2 regions of the Stenotrophomonas sp. KH_052 genome follow, and region 1 is predicted to be linked to the other one. Evidence: riboswitches for the same ligand, from Rfam matches in the RefSeq annotation. Region 1 holds a riboswitch; the other holds the start of a gene.
What was found. Region 1 has a riboswitch for thiamine pyrophosphate ahead of thiC (phosphomethylpyrimidine synthase ThiC). Riboswitches for the same ligand answer to the same signal wherever they lie in the genome.
Positions count from the first base shown of each region.

Region 2: linked by a shared signal. The riboswitch ahead of AC3ITW_RS00720 (TonB-dependent siderophore receptor) and the one ahead of thiC (phosphomethylpyrimidine synthase ThiC) in region 1 are both predicted to bind thiamine pyrophosphate.

Region 1 covers NZ_CM174475.1:3,954,064-3,958,368, forward strand. Annotated here, with positions in the region: gene AC3ITW_RS18135 (ion channel) at 94-765, opposite strand; gene thiC (phosphomethylpyrimidine synthase ThiC) at 900-2,744, opposite strand; TPP riboswitch at 2,827-2,928, opposite strand; gene AC3ITW_RS18145 (hypothetical protein) at 2,968-3,108, opposite strand; gene AC3ITW_RS18150 (BCCT family transporter) at 3,175-4,305, shown strand, end outside.
Region 2 covers NZ_CM174475.1:176,471-180,775, forward strand. Annotated here, with positions in the region: gene AC3ITW_RS00720 (TonB-dependent siderophore receptor) at 1-1,404, opposite strand, end outside; TPP riboswitch at 1,475-1,570, opposite strand; gene AC3ITW_RS00725 (phosphotransferase enzyme family protein) at 1,680-2,804, opposite strand; gene AC3ITW_RS00730 (glycine zipper 2TM domain-containing protein) at 2,930-3,337, opposite strand; gene AC3ITW_RS00735 (XVIPCD domain-containing protein) at 3,585-4,305, opposite strand, start outside.

The DNA of each region.
Region 1 (4,305 bases):
CGACACTCAGGCTCTCTCTCGCCGACGCATTCACATAATCTGCTTCACTATTCGCGCCCTCTTGGGCGCGAAATTTTTATCTGGCGTTCATTTTCACATGCGCCGAAGCATGGTCAGACCGACCAATCTCGATACGACAAGCGCCACGTACATAACGCCTGCGAACTGCTCAAGCATCACCAGTGCCCGCGCTTGCGGGTGCAGCGGCACCACGTCGCTCAAACCCACTCCGGACAACAAGCTGAAGCTCAGATAAAGAAGCTCCATCCACGTCCGCTGCGCGCCACCGCCAGTGCCCTGGAAACTGCCCGGATACCACTGCTGGCAGACCGCGAAGGTGAATGCGAAGGCCCAGGCCAGCAGTGTGAAGGTTGCTCCAGCAGCAAACAGTTCATCGCGGGTGACTTTATGGTCCTGCAGCATGTAGGCGATCAGGGCCCCCGCCGTATAGAAATACAGCAGGCTTTCCAGCAACTGCGCAGTGGTCAACAGGGCAGTACGGTCCAGCAGTGCGCCGGCCAGCGAGAACACCACCGAGGGAATGGCCAGCAGCAGCGCCAGCCAGGTGCCCAGCGGGCTGCGCTGGACCACCCACAGCGCCAGGCCGAGTACCGCCATGCCGAACATGCCCAAGGCCGCGCGCCCCCCAGCAGTGTCATCCAGCGCCGGATACAGGACTACCGCCAGCAGTTGCGCGCCCAGCAGCCATGCAGACGGATGGCGGCGGGCGATGGCCAGCCAGCGGGTGGTCACGGCAACGGGCATGGCGTCCTTTTCCCCTGGGCGATGCGGCGAGGATAGCCGGGATGGATGTGAGGCTCCGGTAGCGCCGGGCCATGCCCGGCGGCTGTCCTGAACCCCCACGTCGCCGGGCATGGCCCGGCGCTACCTGGGCGGGATCAGCCCTGGTGATAGACCTCGGCACCGGCGGCACGGAATGCCTCCGACCTTTCCTTCATGCCCGACTCGGCGTACTCGCGCACGTCCTGGGTGATCTTCATCGAACAGAAGTGCGGACCGCACATCGAACAGAAGTGGGCCAGCTTGTGCGCGTCCTTGGGCAGTGTCTCGTCGTGGAACTCCTTGGCCTTCTCAGGATCCAGGCCAAGGTGGAACTGGTCTTCCCACCGGAACTCGAAACGCGCCTTGCTCAGCGCGTTGTCGCGCACCTGCGCGCCCGGATGGCCCTTGGCCAGATCGGCCGCATGCGCGGCGATGCGATAGGCCATGATGCCGTCGCGCACGTCCTGGCGGTTGGGCAGGCCCAGATGCTCCTTCGGCGTGACATAGCAGAGCATGGCGGTGCCGAACCAGCCGATCATCGCCGCGCCGATCGCGCTGGTGATGTGGTCGTAGCCGGGTGCGATATCGGTGGTCAGCGGGCCCAGCGTATAGAACGGCGCTTCACCACACTCGCGCAGCTGCTTGTCCATGTTCTCCTTGATCAGCTGCATCGGCACATGGCCGGGGCCTTCGATCATGGTCTGCACGTCGTGCCTCCAGGCGATCTTCGTCAGTTCGCCCAGTGTCTCCAGCTCACCGAACTGCGCGGCGTCGTTGGCATCGGCGATGCAGCCCGGGCGCAGCCCATCACCCAGCGAGAAGGTCACGTCGTAGGCCTTCATGATTTCGCAGATGTCTTCGAAGTGGGTGTAGAGGAAGTTCTCCTTGTGGTGCGCCAGGCACCACTTGGCCATGATCGAGCCGCCGCGGCTGACGATGCCGGTGACCCGCTTGGCGGTGAGCGGCACGTAGCGCAGCAGCACGCCGGCGTGGATGGTGAAGTAGTCCACGCCCTGCTCGGCCTGCTCGATCAGGGTGTCGCGGAAGATCTCCCAGGTCAGTGCTTCGGCGCGGCCGTCGACTTTCTCCAGCGCCTGGTAGATCGGCACGGTACCGATCGCCACCGGCGAGTTGCGGATGATCCACTCGCGGGTCTCGTGGATGTGCTTGCCGGTGGACAGGTCCATCACCGTGTCGCCGCCCCAGCGGATCGCCCACACCAGCTTCTCCACCTCTTCGGCAATGCCGGAGGACACCGCGCTGTTGCCGATGTTGGCGTTGATCTTGGTCAGGAAGTTACGGCCGATGATCATCGGCTCACTTTCCGGATGGTTGATGTTGTTGGGCAGCACCGCACGGCCGCGCGCGATTTCATCGCGCACGAACTCCGGCGTGATGATCTTCTGGATCGAAGCGCCGAACGCCTCGCCCGGATGCTGCTGCAACAGGCCGGCATCGCGGATCGCTTCCAGCCGCTGGTTCTCGCGGATCGCGACGAATTCCATTTCCGGGGTGATGATGCCGCGGCGCGCGTAATGCATCTGGGTGACGTTGGCACCTGCGCGCGCACGGCGCGGCAGGCTGCGCGCGGGGAAGCGCACCGCATCGAGCTTCGGGTCATGCTCGCGATCGCGACCGAACGAAGAACTCAGTCCTTCCAGCCGCTCGGTATCACCGCGTTCTTCCACCCAGCCGCGACGCAGTGCCGGCAAACCAGCGGACAGATCGATGCGCACCTCCGGGTCGGTGTACGGGCCCGACGTGTCGTAAACGGTCACCGGTGCATTCTCTTCTCCGCCGAACAAGGTCGGCGTGCGGGTCAGCGCGATCTCGCGCATCGGCACCTGCAGATCCGGGCGTGAACCGGGCACGTGGATCTTGCGCGAACCGGGAATGGGCCGGGTCACGGATTCAGAGAGTTGCTGGGCCTGTTGCTGCAGGGCGGAGAGCTGTGCGTTCATCGGGCATCGTCCAGGAAGGTCAGGGACGAAGCGGCGGCGCACTGCGGCCGCATCCGGACGGTCCTTGGGCGGAGTCCGGGCATGGCTGCACTGCAAAGCTTCCCTACGCCGGTATGAGCCGGATCAGGTTCCAAGGGACTGTCTCAACCGTGGCCACATGGCCGCGGTACCCCCGCTTCTTGCCGTGCATTAAAGCATAGAACGCACTGCAGCTCATGGCCGTTCATCCATGCATGGCGTGGCGCTGCTCCATCGGCATTAACAGAACCGTGACATCGCATTCAGTAACGTGCACGCGCATCGTGCCGCTGCGGCCGATGTTTCCTTTGCCGCCTTCGCGGCTCCTGCCCGGTTCGTGCTGCATGCCGCCGGCCCCCTCGCAGCAAGCTCTGCTCGCTCCCCTCAATCCCTTGATCGGAGAAGCTCCTTCATGGTGTTTCGCGTTTCCATCGCACTCGTTCTGCTGCTGGTGCTGCTGGCTGGCTTCGCGCCCGGCCCGTTCAATACCGTCGTTCAGTCGGTACTCGCCGATGTCATCCGCAGTGTCGGCTGGCTCTATCTTCTGGTCGTGTTCCTGGCGCTGACTTTCCTGATGTACCTGGCATTCGGTCGCTTCGGCAACCTGCGCATCGGCGGTGAAGATGCCGAGCCGGAGTTCTCGCGCGCCAGCTGGATGTCGATGCTGTTCGCCGCCGGCATGGGCATCGGCCTGGTGTTCTGGGGCGCCGCCGAGCCGATTTCCCACTTCACCAAGCCTCCGGAAGGCCTTGCACCGCAGAGCATGGACGCGGCGCGGGCTTCGATGCGCTATGCGTTCTTCCATTGGGGCCTGCATCCATGGGCAATCTACGCGCTGATCGGCCTGGCGATGGCCTGGTTCCAGTTCAACCGCAATGGCCGTGGACTGGTCAGTGACATGCTGCAACCGATCATCGGCCGCCACCATCGTGGCTGGATCGGACGCGTGGTCAACATCGCCGCGGTCGTGGCCACCGCGATTGGCGTTGCCACCACGCTGGGCTTCGGCACCATCCAGATCGCTGCCGGCATGGAACGCGTGTTCGGCCTGCACGCGGGTGTGCCACTGCAGCTGACCATCATCGCCATCGCGTTCGTGCTGTACATGGCCTCCACCGCCAGCGGTGTCGAGCGCGGGGTGAAGTGGCTGTCCAACTTCAACCTTGCGCTGGCCGCGCTTCTTGCGGCCACCGTACTGGTGCTGGGCCCGACCGGATTCATCTTCGATACGTTCACCACCACTCTGGGGTCGTACCTCAACCAACTGGTGACGATGAGCCTGCGCATGTCGCCGTTCTCGGGCAGCACATGGGTAGCGGACTGGACCATCTTCTACTGGGCGTGGTGGATTTCCTGGGCGCCGTTCGTCGGCTCGTTCATCGCGCGCATCTCGCGTGGGCGCAGCGTCCGCGAGTTCGTCATCGGCGTCGTGCTGGCACCGACGGTGCTGGGCTTCTTCTGGTTCGCGGTGTTTGGTGGTACTGCACTGTGGGCGCAGATCTTCGGCCACGCCGACCTGGTGCAGGCGCTGGGCAACGGCTAT
Region 2 (4,305 bases), 1.1 Mb from region 1:
GGCACGCTCGTCCAGGCGCACGAAGCGGCCGCCGGCCAGCCACTGCCAGTCATCACCGAAGCTCATCCGGTCCAGCGCGAAGAACGCGGTCTGGCGGCTGTCCAGGCGTCGTGCGGAGGGGCCGGGCATCTTCGGCGACGGTTCGAACACCGGCACCTGCGCATCGTGGATGTTGCTGGTGCCGACGTACTCGTTGACGCTCGGGCGCTTGTCCACGGTGCGGCGGAAGTAATCGGCACCGAGGGTCAGCTGGTGGCCGACGCTGCCGGTCTCGAAGCGGCCACGCAGCTCGGCACGGGCCTGCTGGTTGCGGCGGGTGTCGTCCGGGCTGCGGTAGTCGTAGACGTCGTAGTCGCCATTGGGCGCGAAGTAGTTGCCCGGCACGCTGCCATCGGCGCACTGCGTGGCGTAGTAGCAGCCATAGGCGAAGGCGACGTTGTCATCGATCACCGAGCGGCTGTGGCCGACCGAGACGCGCGACTGCCAGGCATCGTTGAAGTCGTAGGTGTGCAACGCGGTGATGTTGGTGCTGGCGATATCCACCGGGCGCTGCCACGGCTGGTAGCCGAGCAGGAATTCGCGATCCACGCCGTGCGGCAGCTCGCGCGCGCCCAGCAGCTGGTAGCCCGACACCGAGCGCTGCGAACTGGTCTGGTAGTTGGCATCCACTTCCAGCTTGCCGCGTTCGCCGATCAGCCAGTCGGCGGCCAGCGAATAGAAGTTGCGACGGCCATCGGCGTGCTCGACATAGGAATTGCTGGCATCCCATGCGGCATTCAGGCGCAGGCCGAAACGCGGGGTGATCCAGTGGCCGACATCGACGGCGGCGTAGCGCGAGCCTTCCGAATCGGTGCCGAGGGTGACCGTGCGCACTTCGGCCGGTCGCTTGCCGATGTAGTTGATGATGCCGCCGGGTGCCATCACGCCTGCAGCCAGGCCAGCTTCACCCTTGAGGATCTCAACCGACTGCACGTTCTCCAGCGCCAGGCGCTGTTCGCCGGCGATGGACAGGCCGTTGAAGCGGTAGCCGGTGGCGGCGTCCAGTGCGAAGCCGCGGATGGCGATGTTCTGGTAGTAGCCGACCGGCGCGTACGCATCGCCCAGCGAGGCATCGTTGCTGGCCAGCTCGGACAGCGAACGCAGCTGGCGGCGGTCGAGGTAGTCGCGCTCAAGCACGTTCACCGACGCCGGCATCTCCTTCCAGGAACCACCACCGAAGGCGTTCACGCGCGAGGTATCGGCCTTCGGCTTGCCGGCCTGCACGCGCACTGCCGCCAGTTCGGTCGGCGAGCGTTCGGCACCAGTGGCAGCCGCATCGGGAGATGCATCGGCCTCGCTGGCATGCAGCGGCAGCGCGGCGCAGAGGGCGAGGGAGAGCAGGGTGGGGCGCAGGCAGCGGTTCATTCGGTTCGTCTTCGGACAACAAGGGAGACGAAGCGACGGCGCGCAGGTGCACCGGCCCATGACGGGGGTGTGGCTGCGGCTCAAAGCTCCCTACGCCGGTGCAAACCGGATCAGGTTCCAAGGGACTCTCTCAGCCTGGCAGATCCAGGCACCCCCGCTTCAGGTGACCATTTCACTACAAATGGTACGGATTTGCGAGTGGGTGCTCTTCAGGCTGCGGGGTCAGATCCCTTTCCGCAGGAAAGGGATCTGACCCGGACGGTGCGCCACCCGGGTCACGCCGCTGCGCGCAACGCCTGCAGCAGTGCCTGTCCCGGCGCGCTGTGGAACCACGCCGGGTGCCCCAGCATGAACGGCTGCCAGGCCACATCCGCGTTTGCGGTGGAGCCGGTGATGCCTTCGAAATACTCCACTTCGGATAGTGCGAAGTCGAAATGCACCATCGGCAGCAGGTCGGCCAGCAGCTGCACGCGTGCTGCCGACAATGGCAGCACCTTGCGGTAGCCGTCGATCAGGGCCAGCGCGACATCGATGCGCACCGCCTCCATGCCGCGCTCCAGTTCCAGCCACGCCACTGCGTTGCGCTCGATCGCGGTGGCGAGGTCGAACAGGGCGCTGGTGGGCGAGGCCAGGCCGAAATCCAGCACGGTGCTGACCTGTCCGTTGCGCCACAGCAGGTTGGAGACATGCCAGTCGTTGTGCGCCCATAGTCGCGGTTCGTCGCGCAGGCGTTCGGCCAGGCCGGTGTGCCACGGCAGCACGTCGCGCTGCAGCTGCGCTTCCCAGGGAATGCGCGCGAGATAGCGGGCCAGCCCGGGGCGCTCGTGCAGCCCCGCCTTGATGGCCGCGATCGGATCGTTGGCGCGGATGAGGTCGTCGCGTGCAACCAGCAGATGGGTACTGCGCTGTGGCGCGTGATAGCTGGCGGCGGCACGGTGCAGCTCGGCCAGCATGCGGCCGGCTTCGCGGGCCTGCGCGACATCGGTCAGCAACGACCACGACGCGGCATCGCGGTACAGGTCCTCGCCCACGCCCACGGCATGCAGCTCGAAGGTCCATTCGCCGTGCTCGACCGCGGTGTGGCCATCGGTTGCCGCCAGCACCTGCACAACCGGTACGCCGGCGGCAGCGAGATGGGCGATGAAGTGGTGTTCTTCTTCCAGGCAGGCGGCGCTGCGCACGCTGTGGTGGTGGCGCTTGATGAACACCGGTCCGCGCGTGCCATTGACGATGGCAGCGGCCGACAGTGGCCGAGGACTGTGCCAGTGCGGGTGGCTGTCCGCATCCAGCTGCGGAAAGCGCTGGCGCAGCCACGCGAGGTCTGCGGCGCTGATCGGCGGCCAGTCGGCAGCAACCTCGTCGTTGTTGAGGCCCTGCACGCGGTGGGAGGAAGAAGTCATGCCGCAGCCCCAGTGGGGAAAGTCACATCCAAGGCTGCGCATTCAACGCCATGGCCGCCCGCAACGCAAACGGGCGGATCATCGACCCGCCCGTCCGTGCATCGGCATGGGGGATGCCGCGCTGCTTACCAGCCGCGATGGCGACCGCGGTCGTGGTAGTAGCGGTTGTCGTAGTAGCGCTCGCGCTGCCAGCGACGGTCGTCGCCACGGTCGTAGTAGCCGCTGCGGTAGTAACCACGGTCGTAACGGCGATCGTAGCGGTCGTCGTAACGGCGATTGTCGTAGTAGCGACGGTCGCGGCGGTCGGAGGTGGTCAGGTTGCCGATCGCGCCGCCGGCCACGGCACCGCCGACAGTGGCAGCGGGATCACCGTTGGAGAGCAGGTTGCCGGCCACGCCACCGACCACGGCGCCGACCAGGGTGCGCTTGTCCTTCCTCGACATCGCGCTGGCATCGCTGACCACGGCGACACCGGCCACCAGTGCCAGGGCCATCGCCAGACCACGGAAGCTGAGTGCGGAAGTACTGAGCATGTTCGTTCTCCTGTGAGGTGCATGCCACGCTGGGCAGGGAGAGCGCGGGGCGCCCCGGCTGCCGTGATGTCCACGCTGGCGTTCCAACATTGCCGGAACATTGCCTGGTCCACCGTGCGGCTTGCGCATTCATCTAGCGGCAGGCGGCATGAAGCAAGGCTGAAAGCGGCCCCGGCCGCTCAGCTGGCAGATAAGGAAAGGGCCACGCATGGCGTGGCCCTTTCCCGGTCTGCAAGGCGCTGCGGGCCTAGACGCCCATCGCTTTCTGCGCCTGCCGGGCCTGCTCCTGCTGCGTCTCCTGCTGCTGGTGCAGCACGTTCGGCGCGCCCTGCACGGCACCGCTGCTGAGAGCCAGGCTCTGCTCGCTGGCAGCACGGGTCTCCACCGCCACGCGGTTGGCGGCGGGGTCGCCGATGGTGCCCTGCACGGCGAACAGGCGCTCACCGTTCGGGCTGGGCACCACCGAGTCGATGCGCTGCAGGCCGGCGGCATGCGCCTCCTTGGTCAGTGCCGCGGCGGCGCTTTCCAGCGCGTGGCGGTCCTTGAAGGTGCCGGCCGGCATCAGCTCCAAGCCCTTGCTGGCCTGGATGAACAGCGGATTGCGCGGGTGCCGTTCGTCGTTCAGCAGCGGTCGCTCGCGGGCGTCCCTGATCGCGTCCAGCGTCTTTGCCCCGACAATGCCGTCGGCGACCAGGCCGTTGTCCTTCTGCAGCTGGCGCACCGCCGCGTCGGTGTTGCGGCCGAAGCGGCCATCCTCGACCAGCGGCTTGCCGTCGGCACCGACGTAGCCGAGATGGCCCAGCTGCTCCTGCACCTTGCGCACGCCCTCGCTGTGCGCGCCCTGCTTGTACAGTTCGGCGTGCGGCGTGGCAGCGGCCTTGTGCTCGGCCGCAGGCTTGCCCTGGGTCTGCTCGTGCGACGGGGTGCGGTTTTCCAGCAGGTCGCGCGCCTTGGACAGCGGGTCGGAG